4 regions of the Enterobacter sp. JH25 genome follow, and region 1 is predicted to be linked to each of the others. Evidence: predicted binding sites of a transcription regulator. Region 1 holds the regulator's gene; each other region holds the start of a gene.
What was found. Region 1 encodes PurR, which represses purine synthesis genes. Its sites were predicted from a motif close to CANGCAAACGTTTGCNTG; they were not measured.

Region 2: a site for PurR is predicted at 1,257-1,274, ahead of purL (phosphoribosylformylglycinamidine synthase). Genes of this name have one in related genera too.
Region 3: a site for PurR is predicted at 1,599-1,616, ahead of raiA (ribosome-associated translation inhibitor RaiA). Genes of this name have one in related genera too.
Region 4: a site for PurR is predicted at 1,591-1,608, ahead of pyrC (dihydroorotase). Genes of this name have one in related genera too.

Annotation. Positions count from the first base shown of each region.
Region 1 covers NZ_CP091319.1:1,898,337-1,901,461, reverse strand. Annotated here, with positions in the region: gene L2Y28_RS09080 (MFS transporter) at 1-284, opposite strand, end outside; gene L2Y28_RS09075 (YnhF family membrane protein) at 445-534, opposite strand; gene purR (HTH-type transcriptional repressor PurR) at 832-1,857, shown strand; gene punR (DNA-binding transcriptional activator PunR) at 1,873-2,784, opposite strand; gene punC (purine nucleoside transporter PunC) at 2,897-3,125, shown strand, end outside.
Region 2 covers NZ_CP091319.1:3,382,729-3,385,853, reverse strand. Annotated here, with positions in the region: gene mltF (membrane-bound lytic murein transglycosylase MltF) at 1-1,092, opposite strand, end outside; gene purL (phosphoribosylformylglycinamidine synthase) at 1,361-3,125, shown strand, end outside.
Region 3 covers NZ_CP091319.1:3,424,329-3,427,453, forward strand. Annotated here, with positions in the region: gene rluD (23S rRNA pseudouridine(1911/1915/1917) synthase RluD) at 1-577, opposite strand, end outside; gene bamD (outer membrane protein assembly factor BamD) at 709-1,446, shown strand; gene raiA (ribosome-associated translation inhibitor RaiA) at 1,714-2,055, shown strand; Phe leader region at 2,160-2,285, shown strand; gene pheL (pheA operon leader peptide PheL) at 2,161-2,208, shown strand; gene pheA (bifunctional chorismate mutase/prephenate dehydratase) at 2,316-3,125, shown strand, end outside.
Region 4 covers NZ_CP091319.1:1,679,677-1,682,801, reverse strand. Annotated here, with positions in the region: gene mdtH (multidrug efflux MFS transporter MdtH) at 1-861, shown strand, start outside; gene L2Y28_RS07955 (lipoprotein) at 982-1,542, shown strand; gene pyrC (dihydroorotase) at 1,671-2,717, shown strand; gene dinI (DNA damage-inducible protein I) at 2,793-3,038, shown strand.

The DNA.
Region 1 (3,125 bases):
GTGGTGTAATCCGGCGAAATCGCGGAAAGCACATTTCCGAGAGTAAAAATTGCCATCAGGAAAATCAGCGCATTGCGTCGCGCGCGGTGCGAAAGCAGCAGCGTCATCAGCGGTGCGCCCACCATCACGCCGATCGCATAGGCGCTAATCAACATACCGGCCGCAGGGATAGAGACGTCCACACCCCGGGCGATAACAGGCAATAACCCCATCGGGGAGAATTCAGTGGTGCCAATCCCAAAGGCGCCAATCGCCAGGGCCAGCAGGGGAAAATTGATTTTCATGAAAAGACTCCGGATACCGTGCCGTTACCCGGCACAGACTAAGAAGGCAAAAGCATGACATCAATCACAAAAAATGAGAAGTTAACATTTTGGCAAAAGATTTTTGCCGGAGAGGTAACAATAGCGGCAAGGGAGGGAGAAGACTCTCCCTCCACCTAAATCAGTGCAGCGCAGCGGTTAAACCACCCGCAACAATCAGGGCAAGAACAACAATGGTGGTAAACAGCGAAAACTTCAGATCGGTACTCATCAATTTTTCTCCTTTTATTCACCCTACGAAAAGTGAGCTTGCTCATTTTTACACAGTTCAGGTCAAAAATCTTCCAGGATTTAAACGGATATCCACTTTACCTCTTCCCCTTTTCATCAAGATAGGACAAAATTCCACGCTAAATTTATTAGCGTACCGGCCACTGACCCCCTCCTGACGTCCTGTGTCGTTTTCCCGGCGTGTCGCAACTCATGTTTGCGTAATAAGGGTGAGAGAAGGCAAACGTTTACCTTCAATTTTTTCAGGAGCTTAGGATATGGTCTGGAGTGACATTTAATGGCAACAATTAAAGACGTAGCAAAACGCGCAAACGTTTCCACTACAACCGTATCACATGTTATTAACAAAACGCGTTTCGTCGCAGAAGAGACGCGTAATGCCGTTTGGGCGGCAATCAAAGAACTGCACTACTCGCCAAGTGCGGTCGCCCGTAGCCTGAAGGTTAATCACACCAAATCGATTGGCCTGCTGGCCACCAGCAGTGAAGCGGCTTACTTTGCTGAAATCATCGAAGCCGTTGAAAAAAACTGCTTTCAGAAAGGCTATACCCTGATTCTGGGCAACGCGTGGAACAACATTGAAAAACAGCGCGCTTACCTGTCGATGATGGCGCAAAAGCGCGTCGACGGCCTGCTGGTCATGTGTTCTGAATACCCTGAGTCGGTGCTTTCCATGCTGGAAGAGTATCGCCACATTCCGATGGTAGTGATGGACTGGGGCGAGGCGCGCGCAGACTTCACCGACTCTGTTATTGATAACGCCTTTGAAGGCGGCTACATGGCCGGGCGTTATCTGGTAGAACGCGGGCATCGTGAAATTGGCGTGATCCCGGGCCCGCTGGAGCGTAACACCGGTGCTGGCCGTCTGGCCGGTTTCATGAAAGCGATGGAAGAGGCGCTGATTACCGTGCCAGAAAACTGGATTGTCCAGGGCGATTTCGAGCCGGAGTCGGGCTATCGCGCCATGCAGCAGATCGTCTCCCAGCCGCATCGCCCTACCGCTGTGTTCTGCGGCGGCGATATCATGGCAATGGGCGCGCTCTGCGCGGCGGATGAACTCGGCCTGCGCGTTCCGCAGGACATCTCGGTGATCGGCTATGACAACGTGCGCAACGCCCGTTTCTTTACCCCGGCGCTGACCACCATTCACCAGCCGAAAGATTCGCTGGGTGAAACGGCCTTCAATATGCTGATGGACAGGATCGTCAACAAGCGAGAACAGTCCCAGTCCATTGAAGTCCACCCGCGCCTGATTGAACGCCGTTCCGTTGCCGACGGTCCGTTCCGCGACTACCGACGTTAATCTCTACGGGGCCAGCTACGCTGGTCCCCGCAACCACTCCCGGTTCAGCGTTTCGCTGTCTCCCAGATAATCCAGCAGCCAGGCCATGGCGGGCGAGACGTCGTTTTGCTGCCACGTCAGACAGCATGCAGCATCCGGGAAAGGGTTTTCCAGCGTCAGAGCCACCCACTCTCCCGCGTCGATGCGCGGGCGCGCAAAATGCACCGGCACCATGCCAACGCACAGCCCCGCGCTCAGACAGGTGGCTGACGACTCCCAGTCCGGCGCAACCACGCGGCGCTGATTATCCAGCAGCCAGGTAATGCGCTTGGGCAGCGAGCGGGAGGTATCTTCCAGCACCAGCGAGGGCCAGTTGCGTAAGGTGTCATCACTCAGCGGCCCGTCCAGCGCCGCCAGCGGGTGATCGCGCGCGACCACGCAGGTCCAGCTCAGCATGCCCATGTCGCGAAACGCGTAGCGCCCGCCAACCGGGATCGCCTGGGTTGCACCAATCGCCATCTCCGCCCTGCCGTCCGCCAGCGCATCCCATACGCCGTTGAACACTTCCTGCGACACACGCAGTTCGACGTCGGAAAAATGACGATAGAAATCGACGATCATCTGCCGGGTCCGCTCCGGCTTAACGATGTTATCCACCGCGATAGCGAGATGCCCGCGCCAGCCGTTGGCGATCTGCTGGCACTGCTCACGGGTGATCTGCATTTTTTTGATAACAGACCGACCTTCCTTCAAAAACCACGCGCCGGCAGGCGTGAGCTCCACGTCGCGATGACGCCGCTCGAACAGCGGGACTGCCAGCCACGCTTCCAGCTGGCGCACCGTATAGCTGATAGCCGAGGGAACGCGGTGCAACTCCTGGGCGGCACCGGTAAAGCTGCCGTTACGCGCCACGGCATCAACCACTTCAAGGGAATAATCTGACCACATCTTTAGCCTGCAAATTTTTTGAATGCACCCACCAAATATTAGCGTTTCACAAGCCGCTTTGCACTCCCTACACTCTGCGCCAACGTACACCTGCCTCCTCAGGAGAAAAAAAGTGCAACCCAGTAAAGGATTTTTAGTCTGGCTCGGCGGCTTAAGCGTGCTGGGCTTTTTGGCGACCGACATGTATCTGCCCGCCTTCGCCGCGATGCAGGAAGATTTGCAAACTCCTGCCGCCGCCATCAGCGCCAGTTTGAGTTTATTCCTTGCAGGTTTTGCTTTTGCGCAACTACTCTGGGGACCGCTCTCTGATCGTTTTGGCCGTAAGCCCGTTCTGTTGCTGG
Region 2 (3,125 bases), 1.5 Mb from region 1:
CATCATATCCTGTAAATATTGCGCGCCGCCGCTGATGCTCTGTTCCGCATCGGTTCGATCGCTAATGCCGAGGCTCTGCGCGGTATTTTTGGTCAGCATCATCAACCCGCGCACGCCCGTGGGGGAGGTGGCCTGAGCATCCCAGTGCGATTCCTGATAGGAAATTGCCGCCAGTAACTTCCAGTCAATCTCCTGAGCGTACTTCTCGAACAGCGGTTGCAGGTCCGGCAGCACGCTATCCACCGCGCGCAGGAAGGAGCGGGTGTCAACGTAATCAAAATCGTCACCGTGACCGAGATATTTCTCTTCCAGACGCGCCAGGGTGCCGTCTTCATTGATGGAATTAAAGAAATCGAGCATAGCCGCAGAGACGGTTTGATCGTCGTCTAACTGGGTAAACCAGGTTACCGGCTGTTCATCGGTCACATCCAGCGCCACGGCGATTTCAGGATGAACGCGCTGGAAAAGGCTGATCGCCACCGAATCAGCAATGGTATAGGCCAGCTTTTTATCTTTTACCTGCTCCAGCAATTCGGTAGTGCCGAGTTTAGGATCGACCGTCCAGCTGAGGTTCGGGTATTTTTTCTCTTTCAACGCCCGCAGATCGTCAATCACCACATGGCCTGGCGCAATGGTCAATTGCTGGTCGGTAATGTCGGCCAGTGAGCGCGGGCGCAAGCTACCCACACGATAAACCACCTGCTGCGACACGGAGTAATAGGTCGGGCCCGGCTGATAATTTTTGCTGCGTTCGCTGTTGTACACCAGACCTGCGGCGAGAATATCGGCACGGTCATGGTCTAAATCATCAAACAGCTGGTTGATGTTCTGCCGCACGGTGACTTTAAGCTTCACGCCCAGATAGTCCGCAAACAGCTGTGCCAGTTCGTAATCAAGACCAATGGTTTTACCGTTGATATCGTCGTATATAAGCGGAGAGGAGAGGGTACTGACGCGCAACTCCCCCCGCTCCTGAATGGCGGCGATACGGTTTTCGGCTTTGCCGAACCAGGGGATAGACGGCCAGAGGGCCACTGCCAGCAGCAACGTAACAATGCCGATGAGCAGATAATTAATCTTTAATTTTTTCAATTAGTTAATTCTCTGCGACGCCGGTTGCCTCAGTGTGCTGTAGTCATGTTAAGAGTAGAGTTTGCCATTGATTGAGCGGCATTTTGCGCAAAGTAGCGCCAGTTGGCAACCAATTAGAGAGACAGGTCACATCTATTGTTAAACAAAAAGGATGATTTTATTTCGACGCAAACGGTTTCGTCGGCGCTCAGGATTCTCTATAATGACGCCCGTTTTCCCCCCCTTGCGCACACTGTAAGCGCCCCGGCGCTTCGAAGACGAGAGACTTATGATGGAAATTCTGCGTGGTTCGCCTGCACTGTCTGCCTTCCGTATTAATAAACTGCTGGCACGTTTTCAGGCGGCCGACCTTCCGGTAAGCAATATTTACGCTGAGTATGTCCATTTTGCTGACCTGAATGCCCCCCTGAATGCAGAGGAGCGCGTACAGCTGGAACGTCTGCTTAAATATGGCCCAAGCCTGAGCAGCCATACGCCGACCGGCAAATTAATCCTCGCCACGCCACGTCCTGGCACCATCTCCCCCTGGTCTTCCAAAGCCACCGACATCGCTCACAACTGCGGCCTGAGCCAGATTAACCGTCTGGAGCGCGGCGTGGCGTACTATGTGGAAGCGTCAACCCTGAGCGACGCGCAGTGGCAGGCCGTGACAGCGGAGCTGCACGACCGCATGATGGAGAGCGTGTTTGACTCTCTGGATGATGCGCAGAAACTGTTCTCCCACCATCAGCCTGCGCCGGTACAGAGCGTGGATCTGCTGGGGCAGGGGCGTCAGGCGCTGATCGACGCAAACCTGCGTCTTGGTCTGGCGCTCGCAGAAGATGAAATCGACTACCTTCAGGATGCATTCGTTAAGCTGAATCGCAACCCGAACGACATCGAACTGTATATGTTCGCGCAGGCCAACTCCGAGCACTGCCGCCACAAAATTTTCAACGCCGACTGGATTATCGACGGCGAACAGCAGCCGAAGTCGCTGTTCAAAATGATCAAAAACACCATGGAGCAAACCCCTGACCACGTGCTGTCTGCCTATAAAGACAACGCCGCGGTGATGGAAGGTTCCGAGGTGGGCCGCTTCTTCGCCGACCGCGAAGCAGGGCGCTATGACTTCCACCAGGAGCCTGCGCATATCCTGATGAAAGTGGAAACCCACAACCACCCGACGGCCATCTCTCCGTGGCCAGGTGCGGCGACCGGCTCCGGCGGTGAAATCCGTGACGAAGGTGCGACCGGTCGCGGCGCGAAACCAAAAGCGGGTCTGGTTGGTTTCTCCGTTTCCAACCTGCGTATCCCGGGCTTTGAACAGCCGTGGGAAGAAGATTTCGGCAAGCCAGAGCGCATTGTGACCGCGCTGGATATCATGACCGAAGGCCCGCTGGGCGGCGCGGCGTTCAACAATGAATTTGGTCGTCCGGCGCTGAACGGTTACTTCCGTACCTACGAAGAGAAAGTGGACAGCCACAACGGCGAAGAGCTGCGCGGCTACCACAAACCCATCATGCTGGCGGGCGGGATCGGCAACATTCGCGCCGATCACGTGCAAAAAGGTGAGATCGTCGTGGGCGCGAAGCTGATCGTGCTCGGCGGCCCGGCAATGAACATTGGTCTGGGCGGTGGTGCTGCCTCGTCTATGGCTTCCGGCCAGTCTGATGCGGATCTCGACTTCGCGTCCGTGCAGCGCGACAACCCGGAAATGGAGCGCCGCTGTCAGGAAGTGATCGACCGCTGCTGGCAGCTCGGCGATGCCAACCCGATTCTGTTCATCCACGACGTGGGCGCGGGTGGACTCTCTAACGCCATGCCGGAACTGGTGAGCGACGGCGGTCGCGGCGGGCGCTTCAACCTGCGCGATATCCTGAGCGATGAGCCAGGCATGAGCCCGCTGGAAATCTGGTGTAACGAATCCCAGGAGCGCTACGTGCTGGCGGTTGCTGCCGATCAGCTGCCGCTGTTTGACGAGCTGTGCCGCCGCGAGCGCGCGCCGTATGCCGTCATCGGTGAAGCTACCGAAGAGCAGCACCTGACTCTCA
Region 3 (3,125 bases), 1.5 Mb from region 1:
GATGACGACTAATCGGCTCTTCCACCGTGCCGCCAGAGGTCATATGACCAATGGCCACCGCTTCATACTCACGGGTGATTTCGCGCAGCTGCAAAGATTCCACCAGTCGAGTCTGGGCGGGGATCGTCTTCGCCACCACCATCAGACCCGTGGTGTCTTTATCCAGACGGTGAACGATACCGGCACGCGGTACGTCAGCTATCGGCGGGTAATAATGAAGGAGTGCGTTAAGTACCGTACCGTCAGGATTACCCGCGCCCGGATGGACGACAAAGTCACGCGGTTTGTTGATGACCAGAATATCGTCATCTTCGTAGACGATATCCAGCGGGATATCCTGCGGCTCGAAGCGGACTTCCTCTTCGATTTCAGCATTGATGGCGACAGCTTCCCCACCAAACACTTTCTCTTTTGGTTTGTCCCAGATCTTGCCGTTTACCAGCACGCGCTGGTCAAGGATCCATTCTTTTATACGTGAACGCGAATAATCAGGGAACAATTCGGCCAAAGCCTGATCTAAGCGTTGACCGAGCTGATTTTCGGAGACTGTTGCGGTGAGTTCTACTCGTTGTGCCATAAACTGCTTCTTCGTTTAACGTTGGGTTTTACGGCTTTGCCGTTTAATATAGTGTGCTATTGTAGCTGGTCTTAATCGGGAGCAGGAACTGAGTTTCTCCCGGACAAACATTTGAGGAAAGTCAAAACGTCATGACGCGCATGAAATATCTGGTGGCAGCGGCCACGTTGAGCCTGGCTTTGGTGGGCTGCTCCGGTTCGAATGAACAGGTCCCTGACAATCCGCCGAATGAAATCTATGCGACTGCACAACAAAAGTTGCAGGACGGTAACTGGAAACAGGCGATAACGCAACTGGAAGCGTTGGATAATCGCTATCCGTTTGGTCCGTATTCACAGCAGGTACAGTTAGATCTTATCTACGCCTACTATAAAAATGCCGATCTGCCGCTGGCTCAGGCAACGATCGATCGTTTCATGCGTCTGAACCCTACCCATCCTAACATCGATTACGTGATGTACATGCGCGGCCTGACTAACATGGCGCTGGATGACAGTGCATTGCAGGGCTTCTTCGGGGTGGATCGTTCTGACCGTGACCCGCAACATGCGCGTGATGCTTTCAATGACTTCTCCAAACTGGTGCGTAGCTACCCGAACAGCCAGTACATTACCGATGCCACTAAGCGTCTGGTGTTCCTGAAAGATCGTCTGGCGAAATACGAGTACTCCGTCGCGGAATACTACACTCGCCGTGGCGCATGGGTTGCCGTGGTTAACCGTGTAGAAGGCATGCTGCGTGATTATCCAGATACCCAGGCCACGCGTGATGGCCTGAAGCTGATGGAGAATGCGTATCGCCAGATGCAGATGACGGCTCAGGCTGACAAAGTGGCGAAAATCATCGCCGCGAACAGCAGCAACACCTGATACCGCTACGACGCATAACGGCAGCCCGCAGGCTGCCGTTTTTTTATTCTTTCAGACTTACGCTGAAGCGGTTTAGCTTCAACACATCCAGTCAACTATGACCGCAATTGCTGGCTTCGACAAGGTAAATCTCACCTCTTCCTGCCCTGCCTCACAAAAAAGATTCCCTGACAAAAACCGACAAAATAACGTGATCTAAATCACACATTTTGACATTAGGTCGGGTATGCTGGAATCACCAAGACGGAAAGACAAGAGGTAAAATTTATGACAATGAACATTACCAGTAAACAAATGGAAATTACTCCGGCAATCCGCCAGCACGTCGCAGACCGTCTCGCCAAACTGGATAAATGGCAAACACATTTGATTAATCCACATATCATCCTGTCCAAGGAGCCGCAGGGTTTCATCGCTGATGCAACTATCAATACTCCAAACGGCCATCTGGTCGCCAGCGCAAAACACGAGGATATGTACACCGCAATTAACGATTTGATCAACAAGCTGGAACGGCAGCTCAATAAAGTGCAACACAAAGGTGAAGCACGTCGCGCCGCAACCTCGGTGAAAGACGCCAGCTTCGCGGAAGAAGTTGAAGAAGAGTAATCCTCTAAAATTGAGTGTACCGACAACGCGCCTTCGGGCGCGTTTTTTATTGACAGGATCAAAACAGTGCAGGTACTTTAACCCTATCATTTTCAGGATGACCTTATGAAACAGACGCCGTTTTTCTTCGCATTCTTTTTTACCTTCCCCTGACCGGGAGGCGTTTCGTCGTGTGATAAAGAATGCGAAGACGAACAACAAGGCCTCCCACACCGGGAGGCCTTTTTTATTGATAACGATAAAATGAGACAGACAACACTATGACACCGGAAAACCCGCTCCTGGATTTACGCGTAAAAATCAGTGCACTCGACGAAAAATTACTGGCCCTGCTGGCCGAACGCCGCGCGCTCGCCGTTGAAGTGGGCAAAGCGAAGCTCGAGTCCCATCGGCCGGTGCGCGATATCGATCGCGAACGTGATTTACTGGAACGGTTGATTCAACTCGGCAAAGCGCATCATCTGGATGCGCACTACATCACCCGCCTGTTCCAGCTCATCATTGAAGATTCCGTTCTGACGCAACAGGCCCTGCTCCAGCAGCATCTGAACAAAACCAACCCGCACTCTGCTCGTATCGCTTTCCTCGGCCCGAAAGGGTCCTATTCTCACCTGGCGGCTCGCCAGTACGCAGCCCGCCATTTCGAAGAGTTTATTGAGAGCGGCTGCGCGAAATTTGCAGACATTTTCAACCAGGTCGAAACCGGCCAGGCAGATTACGCCGTGGTGCCTATTGAGAACACCAGTTCCGGCGCCATCAACGATGTTTACGATCTGCTCCAGCACACCAGCCTGTCGTTAGTCGGCGAGTTGACTATCCCTATCGATCACTGCGTGCTGGTCTCTGGCTCAACCGATCTGAGTCAGATCGAAACGGTGTACAGCCACCCGCAGCCGTTCCAGCAGTGCAGCCAGTTCCTGAACCGTTATCCGCACTGGAAAATTGAATACACCGAAAGCACCTCGGCGGCGATGGAAAAAGTGGCGCAGGCAAACTCTTCTGCCGTCGCGGCTCTCGGTAGCGAAGCGGGCGGCGCGCTGTATGGCTTACAGGTGCTGGAACGCAATCTG
Region 4 (3,125 bases), 220 kb from region 1:
GACCCACCGCGTACCGCGCTGGTGGTTAAGCTTATCCGTCCGCAACACCGGGGGCGTTTCTTCTCAATTTTGATGATGCAGGACAGCGCTGGCGCGGTAGTGGGCGCCCTGCTGGGAAGCTGGCTGCTGCAATACGATTTCCGCCTGGTCTGCGCCACCGGCGCGGTGCTGTTTATTCTCTGCGCGCTGTTTAACGGTCTGTTTCTGCCCGCATGGAAGCTGTCGACGGTAAAAGCGCCGGTGCGGGAAGGGCTTGACCGCGTGCTGAGCGATAAACGCTTCGTCACCTATGTTTTAACGTTGACCGGCTACTACATGCTCGCCGTGCAGGTCATGCTGATGCTGCCGATTATGGTTAACGATATTGCCGGCACGCCGGCGGCGGTAAAATGGATGTATGCCATTGAGGCCTGCCTTTCTCTGACTCTGCTCTATCCGATTGCCCGGTGGAGCGAGCGCCGTTTCCGGCTTGAGCACCGTCTGATGGCCGGGCTGTTGCTGATGACGCTGAGCATGATGCCCATCGGCCTGGTGAGCTCACTCCAGCAGCTGTTTATGCTGATTTGCACCTTCTATATTGGCTCAATCATTGCCGAGCCGGCCCGTGAAACCCTGAGCGCGTCACTTGCCGACGCCCGGGCCCGTGGCAGCTACATGGGCTTCAGCCGTCTCGGACTGGCGCTTGGCGGCGCGCTGGGTTACACCGGTGGCGGCTGGCTGTTTGATGCCGGAAAAGCGCTCCATCAGCCGGAGCTGCCGTGGGTCATGCTCGGTATGGTCGGCTTTATGACGCTGATTGCCCTCTGGTGGCAGTTCAGTGATAAACGCAGCACCCGCGGGATGCTGGAGCCTGGCGCCTGACCTTCTGGGGGAGGATATTTACCTCCCTGCACTATCAGTTTTTTCTGCTGGTTTCTCCAGGATCACCCTGACATACTGGCGTATCAGGACAGATGCGCCGATTTTATGTTGAGGAACACCATGAAAAAGATCGTTATTGCCGCTGCGTTAATTGTCAGTGGGCTGCTGGTGGGATGTAACCAGCTTACGCAGTACACCGTCAGTGAGCAGGAAATTAATCAGGCGCTGGAAAAACATAATAACTTTTCAAAAGATATCGGCGTGCCCGGCCTTGCGGATGCACATATCGTCCTGACGAATCTCGCCAGCCAGATTGGGCGCGAGGAGCCTAACAAAGTCACCCTGTCCGGCGATGCCAGCCTCGACATGACCTCGCTCTTCGGCAATCAGAAAGCGGATATCAAGCTGAAGCTCAAGGCGCTGCCGGTCTTCAATAAAGAGAAAGGGGCAATTTTCCTGCAAGAGATGGAAATCGTCGATGCGGTCATCACGCCGGATAAAATGAAACCGGTGCTGCAAACGCTGATGCCTTATCTCAACCAGTCGTTACAGAACTATTTCAACCAGCAGCCCGCCTACGTTCTGAGCGAAGACAAGAGTAAGGGCGAATCTCTGGCGAAAAAATATGCCAAAGGGATAGAGGTGAAACCGGGTGAAATCATCATTCCTTTCACCGACTAAATACTCCGGGCGCTCAGGCGCCCGTTTTTTTTAACGGAATAGTGTGCAAACGAAAACGTTTCCGCTTATGATTTGTGTCCGGCAAAAACAGCCATCTTATGACTGATCCCTTTCAAGCCGGAGCTTCCATGACTGTACAATCCCAGGTTCTCAAAATCCGCCGCCCAGACGACTGGCATATCCATCTTCGTGATGGCGACATGCTGAAAACCGTCGTGCCGTATACCAGCGAAATTTATGGCCGTGCGATTGTTATGCCTAACCTGGTTCCGCCAGTCACCACCGTCGAGGCCGCGATTGCCTATCGCCAGCGTATCCTTGACGCCGTTCCGGCCGGACACGATTTTACCCCATTGATGACCTGCTACCTGACGGACTCGCTGGATCCGAATGAAGTTGAGCGCGGGTTTAACGAAGGTGTGTTCACCGCCGCGAAGCTCTACCCGGCGAATGCCACCACCAACTCCAGCCATGGGGTGACCAGTATTGATGCCATCATGCCTGTTCTGGAGCGTATGCAAAAACTGGGAATGCCACTGCTGGTGCACGGGGAAGTGACCCACGCTGACATTGATATTTTCGATCGCGAAGCGCGTTTTATCGAAACGGTCATGGAGCCGCTGCGCCAGCGTCTTCCTGGGCTGAAGGTAGTGTTTGAACACATTACGACCAAAGATGCCGCAGAGTATGTCCGGGATGGAAACGAATTGATTGCCGCCACCATCACCCCGCAGCACCTGATGTTTAACCGTAACCACATGCTGGTAGGTGGCGTTCGTCCACATCTGTATTGTCTGCCGATCCTCAAGCGCAATATCCACCAGCAGGCGCTACGTGAGCTGGTCGCCAGCGGCTTCCCGCGCGCGTTCCTCGGCACGGATTCCGCCCCGCATGCCCGTCACCGTAAAGAGGCGAGCTGCGGCTGTGCAGGCTGCTTTAACGCCCCGACCGCCCTGGCAAGTTACGCAACCGTCTTTGACGAGATGAACGCGTTAGGCCATTTCGAAGCCTTCTGCTCCCTTAACGGCCCGCGTTTCTACGGTCTGCCGGTTAATGACACGTTCATTGAGCTGGAGCGCAAAGAAAGCCAGGTTGAAGCGTCGATTGCGCTCACCGACGATACGCTGATCCCCTTCCTGGCCGGTGAAACCGTAAGCTGGACGGTAAAAAGCTAAAAAATTGTCATCCCCCTGTTGTCAAACCGCCAATATAACTGTATAAATAAACAGTATATTACACAGGGGGCATTTATGCGTATTGAAGTCACCATTGCCAAAACCACCGTCCTGCCTGCTGGCGCACTCGACGCTCTGGCGGGTGAGCTATCCCGACGTATTAACAGCACTTTTCCTGAAAACGATGGCGCCATAACGGTACGTTATGCGACAGCAAACCATCTTTCCGTCATTGGCGGCGCGAAAGAAGACAAAGACCGCATCAGCGAAATTTTGCAGGAAACATGGGAAAGCGCCGACGACTGGTTTATCACTGATTAAAATTTGCTCCCTCATTGTGTTTTTTTGCCGGGTCGCCCCGGCTTTTTTTCGTTTCGTCTCCTGAAAGTTCAAAATATTTCAGTATCT